One region of the Brevibacillus sp. FW306-2-1A-C05A genome, then DNA from elsewhere that is predicted to be linked to it. Evidence: riboswitches for the same ligand, from Rfam matches in the RefSeq annotation. Region 1 holds a riboswitch; each other region holds the start of a gene.
What was found. A riboswitch is a leader RNA that binds a small molecule or an ion and turns the genes downstream of it on or off. The one in region 1 is predicted to bind S-adenosylmethionine.

Region 2: it holds a riboswitch for S-adenosylmethionine, as region 1 does, so the genes downstream of both, AC3WJN_RS05070 (BMP family lipoprotein) here and metK (methionine adenosyltransferase) in region 1, are expected to answer to the same signal.
Region 3: it holds a riboswitch for S-adenosylmethionine, as region 1 does, so the genes downstream of both, AC3WJN_RS01870 (homoserine dehydrogenase) here and metK (methionine adenosyltransferase) in region 1, are expected to answer to the same signal.
Region 4: it holds a riboswitch for S-adenosylmethionine, as region 1 does, so the genes downstream of both, AC3WJN_RS07215 (pyridoxal phosphate-dependent aminotransferase) here and metK (methionine adenosyltransferase) in region 1, are expected to answer to the same signal.

The regions. Positions count from the first base shown of each region.
Region 1 is NZ_JBYSWV010000062.1:10,894-14,311, reverse strand. Features, by position in the region: gene AC3WJN_RS23500 (polysaccharide deacetylase family protein) at 1-242, opposite strand, end outside; gene metK (methionine adenosyltransferase) at 388-1,599, opposite strand; SAM riboswitch class I at 1,732-1,832, opposite strand; gene AC3WJN_RS23490 (S8 family peptidase) at 2,037-3,418, opposite strand, start outside.
Region 2 is NZ_JBYSWV010000004.1:3,598-7,015, forward strand. Features, by position in the region: gene AC3WJN_RS05065 (methyl-accepting chemotaxis protein) at 1-1,222, shown strand, start outside; SAM riboswitch class I at 1,322-1,443, shown strand; gene AC3WJN_RS05070 (BMP family lipoprotein) at 1,638-2,666, shown strand; gene AC3WJN_RS05075 (ABC transporter ATP-binding protein) at 2,788-3,418, shown strand, end outside.
Region 3 is NZ_JBYSWV010000001.1:353,205-356,622, reverse strand. Features, by position in the region: gene AC3WJN_RS01880 (cyclase family protein) at 1-361, shown strand, start outside; gene AC3WJN_RS01875 (DinB family protein) at 578-1,093, shown strand; cobalamin riboswitch at 1,198-1,397, shown strand; SAM riboswitch class I at 1,863-1,970, shown strand; SAM riboswitch class I at 2,114-2,223, shown strand; gene AC3WJN_RS01870 (homoserine dehydrogenase) at 2,307-3,418, shown strand, end outside.
Region 4 is NZ_JBYSWV010000006.1:114,257-117,674, forward strand. Features, by position in the region: gene moaC (cyclic pyranopterin monophosphate synthase MoaC) at 1-272, shown strand, start outside; gene AC3WJN_RS07210 (MFS transporter) at 276-1,571, shown strand; SAM riboswitch class I at 1,668-1,782, shown strand; gene AC3WJN_RS07215 (pyridoxal phosphate-dependent aminotransferase) at 1,871-3,052, shown strand; gene AC3WJN_RS07220 (hypothetical protein) at 3,396-3,418, shown strand, end outside.

The sequences.
Region 1 (3,418 bases):
GTCAGGACGACTACCTGATTGTTATACCACTTTTTCGGCTTTACCGTTGCTTTTTCGTTCTGCGTGACGTTTGGCTCAGCAATTTCTGCCTCGCTTATGCTTATAGACGTATCTACTTGGGGAAAAGGTTGCACTTTTTGCGCATTCTTTTTTGATTGGTAAAATTCACCAATCCCCATTGCAGACATAACCAGTAATAAAGAAATAACAAATACGGTCAGGAAGAGCCTTTTGTTCGGCAAAGAAACCCCTCCTCTACTTCCTCACTAGGAGATTCGACACAGTCCTACATTTTCCCTTCGCTTAAAGCCCACCAATAACTGGAAAATTTTTCCCCGTAATAAAAAAAGAGCCCAGTAGCTTTACCAGGCTCTTTCTTTGTCGTTCTTATTTTGCCAGTTGCGCAGCTTCTTGCTTCAGAACTTCTGCTTTGTCTGTTTGCTCCCAAGGAACATTCAGGTCATTGCGTCCAAAGTGGCCATAAGCCGCTGTTTGTTTGTAGATAGGGCGACGCAGGTCGAGCTGCTTGATGATGCCAGCCGGACGCAGGTCGAAGTGTTTGCGCACCAGTTTCACCAGATCTTCTTCGGAAACGGTTCCTGTACCAAAAGTATCAACAGCGATGGATACAGGCTGCGCTACACCGATTGCGTAAGCCACTTGCACTTCGCATTTGTCAGCCAGGCCAGCAGCCACAATGTTTTTCGCTACGTAACGAGCAGCGTAAGCGCCGGAGCGGTCTACTTTTGTCGGATCTTTACCGGAGAACGCGCCGCCGCCGTGACGAGCGTAGCCACCGTAAGTGTCTACGATGATTTTGCGGCCAGTCAGACCAGCGTCCCCTTGAGGTCCGCCGATTACGAAGCGGCCAGTCGGGTTGATGAAGTATTTGGTGTCAGCGTCCAGCAGCTCAGCCGGAACAACTGGTTTGATAACTTGTTCGATGAGGTCTTGCTTGATTTGCTCCAAGGTAGTCTCAGGAGCGTGTTGAGTCGAAATCACGATGGTGTCGATGCGAACTGGCTTGTCTCCATCGTACTCAACCGTTACTTGCGTTTTGCCGTCAGGACGCAGGTAGGCGAGTGTGCCGTTTTTGCGAACTTCAGTCAAGCGGCGAGCCAGCTTGTGAGACATGCTGATCGGCAGCGGCATCAGCTCAGGTGTTTCGTTGCAAGCAAAGCCGAACATCAGACCTTGGTCACCTGCACCGATCGCTTCGATCTCAGCGTCGGTCATTTTGCCTTCGCGCGCTTCCAAAGCCTGGTCTACGCCGAGAGCGATGTCAGCGGATTGCTCGCCGATCGCAGTGATTACGCCGCAAGTGTCAGCGTCAAAGCCGAACTTCGCACGATCATAACCGATCTCACGGATCGTTTCGCGCACCAGCTTTTGGATGTCCACGTACGTGTTGGTGGTGATTTCACCGGCTACGAGAACCAGCCCGGTAGTTACGGAAGTTTCGCAAGCTACGCGAGCGTTTGGATCCTTGGCCAAAATGGCGTCCAGGATGGAGTCGGAAATTTGGTCACAAATTTTATCCGGATGTCCTTCGGTTACAGACTCAGATGTGAACAGACGACGACCTTTTTGCAAAGCCATGAGAAAATACCTCCTTTGACCTCATACAAATAGTTTGGTAGCCGAGTCAGGATTTTATCGACGTAAACGCAAATAAAAAACCTTTTCCATCTTTTGGAGGAAAAGGTTTGAGCGCTTTTAGCTTCCTTCATCCTCTTATCGGCCAGAACAGATTTCCGTCCTGCTGGTTAGCACCGCTCCAGACGGTTGCCGGGCTTCATAGGGCCAGTCCCTCCGCCTGCTCTGGATAAGAGTATCCATTACGGATTATAGAATAATTGTTTTTTGAGGTGGTGTCAATAGACTTTTGCCAGAGCACCTCTTTGGCCGAAATCGCCCTGTACAAAACGCTGTTGGAATCGCCTGCGGGAAGCGTCTGAGGTGATCGAAGCCGCGTTTTCACAAGGACGATATAGCCATGCCATGCGTCTGTCGAACGCAAAGCGGAAAATTTTTTCTTACACTTGATACGATTTGGCGATTAATACAACAACCTCGGCCCGCGTAGCGCTGCCCTGTGGCTTGAAGAGCGAACCGTATCCGTTTAGCCAGTTTCTTGCCGTCAAAGCGCCGATCGCCGGTGCTGCCCAATGGCCGGCCGGAACATCGCGATAGCTCGGTGCGCTGCTGCTGTTCAGAGCCACGCCCTTCGCCCTGGCGATCATCGCGGCCATTTCCGCCCGCGAAACAGCTTGGTCAGGCTTGATCTGACTGTTTGGATACCCCTTCAAGACTCCGAGCTGATAAGCCACTCCAAGGGTGTTGTACGCCCAGTGCTTTTTTGGCAAATCAGAAAACACTTCCCGTCCGGAATACGCGCTGGCTACCTTCGAGCCGGTCGCGCGCATCGCCTGCAGCAGCATTGTGGCAAACTGCGCACGAGTTACTGCCTCGTTAGGCTTGAACGTCGCATCGCCGAAGCCTTGGACAATTCTTTTGGAGCTCAGCCTGGCGATCTCTGTGCGCGCCCAATGGTCGGAAATATCCCGATACCCCGAAACGAGGGGCTGCTGCGTGACTGTCAATTTGTACGCATCGTACTTGAACGGAATGCCGCTGTTCAGGCGCACGTAATACTTGCCTTTTGGCAACCGCAGGCTGAAAATCTCGCTGCCCCGATCGGACAGCTCAGCCACTTCGTTTGTCGAAGCTAGCGCGTAGTTCATGTTTTTCTCGCTGTAAAGAGCGATGCGAAAACCGCTGGATACCGGAATAAACGGGGCTCGAATCGTGACGTACGAGTCTGTATTGAGCGTAAATTGAAACCAGTCTGCATCCGAAGCCGTCGGAATCGTTCCGGTCATGACCCCTCCAGCGGCTAGCGGCGACGCCCTGCTGTACGTATCATTCGGCTCGTTCAAATCTTTTTTCAGCGGGGTGAACCCGAGATCCAGGCGATATTCGCCGTTCACCGCATTTTGCTGATACTCGCTGACCCGAATGTAGTATTTTCCCGGGGAGACTTCCTTGCTCGCACGCTCGGACGGATTATCGCGGTCGACGTTGTCGTAGAGCGGGTCCCAAACCGTATTTTTTCCGGTTTCCTGCTTTCCTATGGCAAGCACCAGGTCCACCCGCTTGTTGTCGGGAGTCACCGTCACATCCATATGCCCGTATTCGCGGACGTAGTAGGAGAACCAGTCCTGGTCGCCCTCCTGGTGGAAGTTGCCTGTGACGCTGATCTGGTTGCCTACCAGCGGCCTTGCCGTCGCCATCGTATCGTTTGGCTCATTGCGGTCCGGGTTGATCGTGAACTTGCTCGTCAGCACGTAGGCAAACGAGTTGACGCCGCCGTTTCGCATCAGCTTGATGTTCATCCTGCCCGCTTTTGCCGGGACGG
Region 2 (3,418 bases), on a different contig from region 1:
GTATCCAGAAGTTACGTTTCTCGCTTTTGTGGTCATGGGTTTTCTCGCGGCTTACCTGGATTGGAAGCTCGTAGTGACAGCCGGAATTGCGCAAATCATCGTGACGCTGGTCGGATTTTACACAGGATCGTACGAGATTTTCAGCGGCGATTTCACCGAGCTGAATCTGGTGCTACGCATCATGGCGATTCTGATGATGATGGGAGCGGTGACGTACCTCTGTCTGGCGGGACAAGCGTCCTTGCAGAAGGCAAACATCGCCCGCCAGGAAGCGGAAGAAAAAGAGCGTCGCCTGGGAGAGATGCTCGTCCATATCCAACAGATGACCGAGCAGATCGACCGTACGACAGAGCACGTACACGAGCATGCCGAAGGAACGAAACGCAATACGGATGAAATGATGATCGCCTTCAAGGAAGTGGCGACGGGCATGGAGTCGCAGGCGAACTCGACAGTGAAGATCGAGGAAGAGGTGCAGTCGATCGACCAGGAGATCGTGGCGGTCACCACGCAGACGAACGCGATGAAAAGCGAGTCCGACCAGAACAACCGCCGCCTGAAAGAAAGCGTCGACATGATGAAAGAGCTGTCGCAGCAAATGGAACAGATCGTTTCTGCCGTCAACGTGGCAGCGTCGACGATTCACCAGCTCAACCGCCAGGCCAATCGGGTCGAGGAAATCGTAGGAGCCATCAACCAGATTGCGACGCAAACGAACCTGCTTGCGCTCAACGCCGCCATCGAGTCGGCGCGTGCAGGCGAGCACGGCCGCGGCTTCGCCGTGGTGGCAGACGAGGTGCGCAAGCTGGCGGAGCAGAGCGCAACCGCTACACAGGAAATTACCGAGATTCTCAAATCGCTCCATCAGGAAAGCGAGAACGCTGTACAGCAGATCAGCAACGGGGAAGCTTCGGTGGCAAAAGGCCAGGAGCTGGCTGTGAAAACAGTGGCGTCGATCGAGGCGGTGCGCTCCGGCATGATGGCCTTCCTGCAGGCAGCGGAGCAGGTCGGCTCCAGCATGAACCGGGTAAAAATGCGCTCGGGCGAAGTGGCGATGGAAATGTCGACCATTACCGCTGTCACCGAGCAGTCGGTCGCCAATCTGGAGGAGCTTTTCGCCACAGCGGAAAACCAGCATCAAAAGGTGCGGGAAATTACCGAAGAGCTGGGGGAACTGAACAATCTGTCGCATCGGCTGCAGGAAACGTTTCACAGACAATAGGCGCCAAAGTGTAAAATTGGCGAGAACAGTCTGAAAAAACAATTGCTTTTTCAGTTTGTTCTGCTAGAATGAATGCATTGTAACTTGATAGTTTTTATCTCCTTATCGAGAGCGGCGGAGGGACTGGCCCGATGAAGCCCGGCAACCACTGGACATGCGTGACATGGACAGAAAGGTGCCAATTCCTGCAAAACCTGTACCGGGGTTTTGACAGATGAGGAAGAGGACGGCTTCGGACGCAAACTCTTCCTTCGGGAAGAGTTTTTTTGTTGTCAGGAGGGGTAATACACGAACGATAAAATATTTTTATTGCAAAATATTCGTGTTTAGTATTGATTTTTTCGGAAAAAAGCCGTACATTACGTAGTAGGATACAGAAAAAACGTAGAACGTTCGGATGGGAGCGGAAGACACCATGAAGAAGTTGTTGTTAGCATTCACCACTTTTGCTGTTTTGGCTGCGGGCTGTTCGGCTGGCGGAAATGCGCCTGCTGACAAGCCAAAAGAAGAAGCGGCAGGGCAAGAAGGCGCGGCGAAGAAGCGCATTGCGCTGATTTTGCCGGAAAAAATCGGGGTAAACCCGTTCTTCCAGCAAATGGACGAAGGCGCGAAAAAAGCAGGACAGGAATTTGGCGCAGAAGTAAAAAGCATCGAGTCTACTGACCACGGCGCCATCGAAGAAAATTTGCGCGTTGCGGTAGCGGAAAACTACGATCTGATTATCACTTCTTCTTTTGAAGCGGAAGACGCGCTGAAAAAAGTGGCAGCCGAAAATCCTGACCGCAACTTCGCGATTATTGATACCGTAGTAGATTTGCCAAACGTGCGCAGCGTTACCTTCCGCGAGCAGGAAGCGGCTTACCTGATGGGCGCTGCGGCAGGTCTTGCCACGAAGACAAACAAGGTCGGCATGGTTGTCGCCATGGATATTCCGCTGTTGAAAAAATGGACAGGCGGCTTCCAGGAAGGCTTGAAAGCAACCAATCCAAACGCGGAGTTCCTGGTGAACTACGTAGGAAGCTTCTCTGACCCGGCAAAAGCGAAGGAGCTGGCGCTGCTGCAAGCATCCAAAGGCGCCGACTTCATCAACGGAGCGGCAGCAGTAGGCGACCTCGGCGTGTTCGAGGCCGCGAAGGAAAAAGGCTTCTATACATCGGGACAGGACGTTGACCGCACCACGATCGACCCTGAGCACATCGTGTTGTCCCAGCTCAAAGGGACAGATGCCGCTGCGTATGAAACCGTGAAGTCGTTCGTAGAAGGCTCGTTCAAGCCGGGTGTCGTCACTTACGGCTTGAAAGAAAAAGGCGTAGGCGTAACGTATGTGACGCACGAGAGCCAGACGCCTCTGAACGCTTTTATTGGCCAGGAAGTCGTGGACAAAGTAAAAGCGATCAGCGAGGAGATCATCGCTGGTACCCGCAAAGTGCCAGACTCGTTTTAACAGCTAGCGCACAGTGCATGATTGTGACCGACTACAACTGTGTAGTCGGTCTTCCTTATATGCAAGGCAAGGAGCAGAGGCAAGGAAGAGAAAGGCTAGGCGCAAAGAAGGAGGAGCAAGGATGACCGATCGTTTGGAAATGCGGGCCATGACCAAGAAATACGGAGATTTTATTGCAAACGACAAGGTCTCGTTTTCGCTTGCTGCGGGAGAAGTCCACGCCATCGTCGGGGAAAACGGCGCGGGCAAGACGACGCTGATGAGGATGCTGTACGGCATGGAGCAGCCTACGTCCGGCGAGATCGTGCTAGGCGGCAAGCCTGTCGCTTTTCGCGGGCCGCAGGACGCCATTCGCAGCGGGATCGGGATGGTGCACCAGCACTTCATGCTGTTTGGCGAGTTTAGCGTGGCGGAAAATATCGTGATCGGCTACGAGCCGCAGCAGGCCGGATTTTTCCGCCGGAAGGACGCCGTGGAAAAGGTCCGCGCACTAAGCGAGCAGTACCGGATTCCGATAGATGCGCAGGCTAGAGTGTCCAACTGCTCCATCGGCGAGCAGCAGCGTGTGGAAATTCTCAAGGTGCTGTACCAGGGAGCGGACATCATCGTGCTGGACGAGCCGACTGCCGTGCTGACGCCGCTTGAAGTTCGCGAGCTGTTGCAGACGATCCGCAATCTGGCGGAGAGCGGGAAGAGCGTCATTTTGATTACGCACAAGCTGCAGGAAGTGATGGAGGTCGCAGATCGGATCA
Region 3 (3,418 bases), on a different contig from region 1:
CGGGCGAGCCGAGCTGGAAGGTTACGACATTGCGTCGGGAGAGTTTGTCCTGTTTCAAACGAAAAATTCGTGGGAGGATGCTTTTTCGTTCGAGTTCGTCTATTTGGCACAAGACGGCGCAGCGTATTTGGCGGAAAAAGGCGTGCGCGGTGTCGGCACGGATGCATTGGGGATTGAGCGCAGCCAGGAAGGACACCCAACCCACAAAACGTTGTTTGGCGCAGGCGTGATCGTGATTGAGGGCTTGCGGCTTCGCGAGGTGCCCGCAGGAAAATACTTCATGGTTGCTGCCCCGTTAAAGCTGGTCGGCACAGACGCTGCTCCGGCAAGGGTGCTGTTGTTTGAGGGCTGGCAGGGATGAAGGTAAATAAAGCGTTCGCAGGGGGGAGCTGCGGGTTCGGGTACGGGTTCGGGCACGGATACGTATGCCCAACTGCTTTGCGCGACAGAGGGTCTGGCTTGCTATCCCTTTAAAACGGCCGTGATGTTACCACAGAGCATCTGAAAACCGGATGCTCTAAGAAAAGGCCAGACAGCAAAGGAATGACCGTTCCCAAAATCAAAGGAGGCGAAAAGCATGCCAAGTCGACCAAATCGCGAGGAATACGGGGAGTATTTTGCCTACTATGTCGAGCAAGTGCCAGAAGGCGAGTTGACAGCCGTACTGGCGAAGCAACTGGCGCAGACCGTCGAGATGTATGCCGGGCTTACCGAGGCGCAAGCGGAGTATCGCTACGCGCCGGGCAAATGGACCGTAAAAGAAGTGTTGGGGCATCTGATCGATACGGAGCGGATTATGAGCTACCGCTTGCTGCGAATTGCCCGGGGAGATCAGACACCGCTCGTCGGATTTGACGAAAATGCGTATGTTGCGCAAGCTTTTTTTCAGAAACGCGACCTGGCCGATTTGCTCGAAGAATATCAGGCTGTTCGGCAGTCGACGCGCGCTCTGTTGCGGGGAGTGGCAGAGGAGGCGTGGACGCGAACAGGGACGGCCAACGGCAACAAACTGTCCGCACGCACTTTGGCCTATGTCATTGCCGGGCATGAGGCCCATCACTGTCGCATATTGCGGGAAAGGTATTCACTGTAGACGGTATGCAAAAGCGAACCGCGTTGATTTGATTCGTCCCTTTCGCTTGTTTATTCTACCATTTTCAGGAAAAGTAGAATAGAATGGTAGTAACGATTTGCAAAATTGCATACGGGGGAACAGGTTCCTTGCGGCGATTCGCTGCTAAGGATAATAGGGAAGCTCGGTGCAAATCCGACACGGTCCCGCCACTGTAAGAGGGGAGTTTCGCGCACACAGGCCACTTGTCCAGCCGCTGGACAGGGAAGGCAGCGCCAGACGATGATCCCGAAGTCAGGAGACCTGCCTGTTTCAACAACACTGATGGACCTACGGGAGATAGGGAGGTGTTAGAGGACTCGCCATACTGGCAAACGGACAAGGATGTCTATTGCTTGCCTGCGCATTTTCTAACGATCGGATCTTTTTTCGATCAGTAGAAAATGCGTTTTTTGTTTTGGGGAGAGGAAATCGGCGCTGATTGACCGTGAGCAACTCAAAGGAGGGAGCAGCATGGTTCAGCTTTTCATCTGTCAATGGTGCGGTTATGTCGAAGAACGAGAGCTGTCGGGGGAAAGCGAGGAAGGGCTGGTCCGTTGCGTTTGCTGCAGTACGGAGGAAGTCGAAAGCGTTTTTGCCAGGTGAAGGCGACCGTACATTCGGAACGGTTGTCCCGTTTTTGGCCGTATCTGAACCGTTTCTGACCGCATCTAGCCTGGTTAAAAACGAAAAAGAATTTTGTTGACGAATGCTTTGGAATTTCTTAGAATAGGCTCAACAGCAAACAAAGTTCTTATCCAGAGAGGTGGAGGGTCTGGCCCGATGAAGCCCGGCAACCGTTGCGTAGTGCGACAAGGTGCCAATTCCTGCGGGGCGTTTTCGTTCCGAAAGATAAGAAGCGGGTACATCGTAGCAGTTATGACGAACCTTCTTCTTAGCGAAGAAGGTTTTTTGATGTTTCCGCTCAACAAAGGCTTTCTTTTCCAATAATCTTTTCGCTTGGCCGCTTTCTCGACGAGAAAGAGCAAAAATTCATAGTTTTCTTTATCCAGAGAGGCGGAGGGACTGGCCCGATGAAGCCCGGCAACCGTCACACAGCTTGTGACAAGGTGCCAATTCCTGCAGGGCGGAAGCGTCCTGGGAGATAAGGAGAAGGATTTCGTTGATGCCAAAACCTTCTTCTTAGCGGGAAGGTTTTTTCTTTTTACGAAAATATTGCTATGAGGTGGTAGAAATGAGCGCAGGTGTAGTCAAGGTAGGGCTGCTTGGATTGGGAACAGTAGGGGGCGGCGTCATCAAGACGATTCGTTCGCAGCAGGAGAAGCTGGCTGCGAGATTGGGCAAGCGAATCGAAATTGTCAAAGCATTGGTCCGCGATTCGGAAAAAGAACGGGCCGTTCAGGTAGATCCCGCGCTTTTGACCACGGATTTTGAGGACGTGTTGAAAAGCGATGTGGACATTGTCGTCGAGGTGATGGGGGGCGTCGAGCCGACGTATGACTACGTCCGTGCCTTGATCGAAAAAGGCTGCCACGTGGTGACGGCGAACAAGGAGCTGCTTGCCAAACGCGGCACAGAGTTGGTCGATCTGGCAAACCGGCATCAGGTCCATCTGGCCTATGAGGCGAGCGTGGCAGGCGGCATCCCGATTTTGAGCGTGCTGCGACAGTTTTTGCGCACGAACGATATTCAAGGAGTGCGCGGCATTCTCAACGGTACGACGAACTTCATCCTGACGAAAATGGAAGCGGAGCAGCTCCCCTATCAGGAAGTGTTGAAGCAAGCGCAGGAGCTGGGGTATGCGGAAGCCGATCCGCGCTCTGACGTGGAAGGATTCGACGCGATGTACAAACTGTACATTCTCGCGCAGCTTGTGTACGGAGAATCGCTGCCGCTTGCAAATGTCGTGCGCAAAGGGATTGCCGATTTGTCTCCTGGTCACATCCGTATCGCAAACGAGCTGGGCTACCGGATCAAGCTGATTGCCCAGGCGCACAAAACAGAGCAAGGAATCCGGCTCTCGGTTCAGCCGACCATGCTGCCTGTCGCTCATCCGCTGGCGCAAATTCAGGATGCTTTCAACGCTGTTCAGCTTTCCGGAAACATCGTAGGCGATCTGCTGTTTACGGGCAGAGGCGCAGGCGAGCTGCCGACGGCAAGCGCCGTTGTCGAGGATTTGGCTTATTTGTTGACGCAGCCGTTTACCCCGCATCCGGCCTGGAAGGAAAAAACGGCCGAAGCGCAGCCGGGTCAATGGCAGGACGAGCGCGTGCTGTGTTATCTCGAAGGCTCGTGTCTCGCTGCGACGCCTGATCGCGTCCTGCATTTCTTGCGCGAGGCGGGCGT
Region 4 (3,418 bases), on a different contig from region 1:
GGGAAATCATCCCGATGTGCCATCCGCTTCCTTTGACCGGGATCGACATTCGCTTCGCTTTTGAAAACGAGACGACGCTTGCCCTGGAAGCATGTGTGCGGACGACGGGAAAAACGGGCGTGGAAATGGAAGCTTTGACGGCTGTCAGTGTCGCAGCTCTTACGGTGTACGATATGTGCAAGGCGATGGACAAAGGCATGGTAATCGGTCCGACTTGCTTGGTGAGCAAAACAGGCGGGAAAAGCGGCGATTTTCGTCGGGGAGAGAACTAAACCATGAAACAGAAATGGCAATCCTATCCGAGCAGCATTCGTCTTCTGGCGATTGCTGCGATCATTTTTTCTACCGGAATGGCTTGTATTTGGCCGCTTGTCACCATCTATATCCACGATTATTTAGGGAAGCCGCTGACCGTAGCGGGCTTTTTGCTGTTATTGAACCAGGGGGCTTTTTTGATCGGCAGCATCGCAGGTGGCATGCTGTTCGACCGTTGGGGGAAAATGCGCACGATCGTTTTTGCCTCAATCGGCGTCATTCTGATTTCCGTCGGGCTTGGCGTCACGCATGACTTTACGCTGTACACGATCTTGTTGTTGCTGAACGGGCTGTTTTACGGCACGCTCTCTCCGGTGATGAATGCACTCGCTGTCGTGCTGTGGCCGGAAGGCGGGCGCAAAGGGATCAACATGATCTACGTCGCGCTCAACGCCGGGGTGGCGGCTGGCTCTGCCCTCGGCGGCTTGCTGGCGAGCATTTCGTTTGCCTGGACGTTTTTTGGCAACGCGATCTCGCAAGTCATCGTGCTCGTCATGTTCGTGCTCATTTTGCCTCGGCAGCTCAAGGCAGTTGCAGAGCGGGGCTATCGGGCGGAGCAAGCCAATACCGCAGGCACTCCCGCCGCTGCTGTCCAAAGCGCTGCCAAGCCGAAGCCAGTTGAGGCGCTTTCGCCGCTACAGCAACTGCCGACGAAAAAAGTGGCGTGGGGCGCCCTACTGCTCTTGTGCAGCGGGCTGTTAATCAGTTGGATTGTCTACGTCCAGTGGACGACGGTGTTGTCGACCTACATGCAATCGTTGGGCATTTCCTTGCGTCAGTACAGCTTGCTCTGGACGATCAACGGCGGCCTGATTTTGTTCGGCCAGCCGCTGATCGCCTGGGTCATTGGCCGCTTCGCCCGCACGCTGCGAGCGCAGATGCTGCTCGGCTCCTACGTGTTCGTGCTGTCGATGCTGATTTTGTCGCAGACGACCTCCTACGCCGGCTTTGTCGCCGGGATGTTCATCATGACGCTTGGAGAAATGCTCGTCTGGCCGGCCGTGCCTGCCGTGGCAGCAGAGTTTACGCCACAGGGGCGAGAAGGCTTCATCCAAGGGCTGATCTCCGGCACAGGCTCTGCGGGACGCATGCTCGGCCCATTGCTCGGAGCGGTCATTTTCCAGCATTTTCAGGCACAAGGACTTTTGTACATCATGGCGGGGCTGGCGCTAATGTCTGTCGCGTTTTTCGCCCTGCACAGCTCGTTTCAAGGTCGCACCCGAAAAGTGCCAGCCGCGACCGTAGAAAAGATGTAGCCAGGAAAAATTCGCGGGCCTCGCGAAGCGTCTTGACACGTTCGGAGCCCGCAATGTAGTATGAAGAAGATTAAAAACAGTATATTCCGTGTGATTTACTTATGAAGAGAGGCGGAGGGACTGGCCCTATGAAGCCCGGCAGCGGATCTGCGCGCTTGCGCGTTGCAGATGCTGTGCCAATTCCAGCAGGATAATTCCTGACAGATAAGGACGTGACCAAGCTGATCTCCCCCTTTTTCTGTACGGAAAGAGGGGGTTTTTGCTGTACATTGGCCTAAAAAGAAAGGAACTGAAGACAGATGCGCATCCAACCTTCCGACATGATTGATCGGCTCCCGACCCAGTTTTTTGCGACATTGGTGGCAAAAGTAAACAAAGTCATCGCTTGTGGGCATGACGTCATTAATCTGGGCCAAGGAAACCCGGACCTGCCTACGCCGCCGCACATTGTGGAAGAGCTGAAGGCACAGGCAGAAAATCCGCTGCATCACAAATACCCGCCATTTTCCGGCCGACTGGAGCTGAAGCAGGCAGTCGCGCACTGGTACAAGCAACAATTTGACGTGGACCTCGACCCGGAGGAAGAGGTGGCGATCCTGTTCGGAAGCAAAACCGGCCTCGTGGAAATTTGCCAGGTGCTGATGAACGCAGGCGATGTGGCACTCGTACCGGACCCTGGCTACCCGGATTACTGGTCCGGCGTAGCGGTCGTAAACGGCCGGATGTCGATGATGCCGCTGACGGCCGAAAATCAGTTTTTGCCTGACTACAGCAAAATCCCGCAAGCCGATTTGGACCGCGCCAAGCTGATGTTTTTGAACTATCCGAATAACCCGACAGCGGTGAACGCCCCGTTTGAATTTTACGAGGAAACCGTCCAGTTTGCGCGCAAGCACGAGATCGTCGTCTGCCACGACTTCGCGTACGGCGCGATCAGCTACGACGGCAAAAAGCCTGTCAGCTTCATGCAGGTGCCGGGGGCAAAAGAGGTGGGCGTGGAGTTTTACACGTTGTCCAAAACGTACAATATGGCCGGCTGGCGCGTAGGCGCGATGGTCGGCAATCGCGAGCTGGTAAGGCTCATCAATCTGATTCAGGACCATTACTTCGTCAGCCTGTTTGGAGCGGTCCAAATGGCCGCAGCCAAAGCGATGACAGACTCGCAGCAGTGCGTCCGCGATCTGGTAGCCGTCTACGAAGGCCGCCGCAATGCGCTGTTCTCCAATCTGCACCGCATCGGCTGGCAGGCCCCGCCATCGCAAGGCTCGTTTTTCGCCTGGCTCCCCGTCCCGGCTGGCTTTACTTCGGTGGAGTTCTCGGATTTGCTGCTGGAAAAAGCACATGTAGTCGTCGCACCAGGCGTCGGCTTCGGCCCAAGCGGCGAAGGCTACGTTCGCGCCGCCCTGCTGTCGGACGAACAACGCCTGGCCGAAGCGGTTCAGCGGATCGAACAGTTGGGGCTTTTTGCGAAAACGAAGTAAGTAGGAGAGCGGGTGACCACACTTCCTGGGGGTGGGGAGTGTGGTTTTGTTTTTGGGGGCTGCGTTGCGTGAGACTGCCGGGGGTGCGTTGGTCGGTTGCTCGCGTATCTCAGGATCATCCATGTTTCCCCATGTTGACCTGCGCTTGTCTGCGTTGCCCCCTTGCCCGCGCCGTCCACTGCCCACGCTTTATCACCTGCTTGTCAATCCATTACCAGTCGAACCCCCCTCCCGCACCATAAGACGTGCAGTAGTAATAAAAATCATTCTCATCGTTGACAGATAATGATTTTCATTATACGATGTTAATGATAATTGATCTCATCAGGAGCGGGAGGGTACTATGCGCTATCAGATTAACGGTTA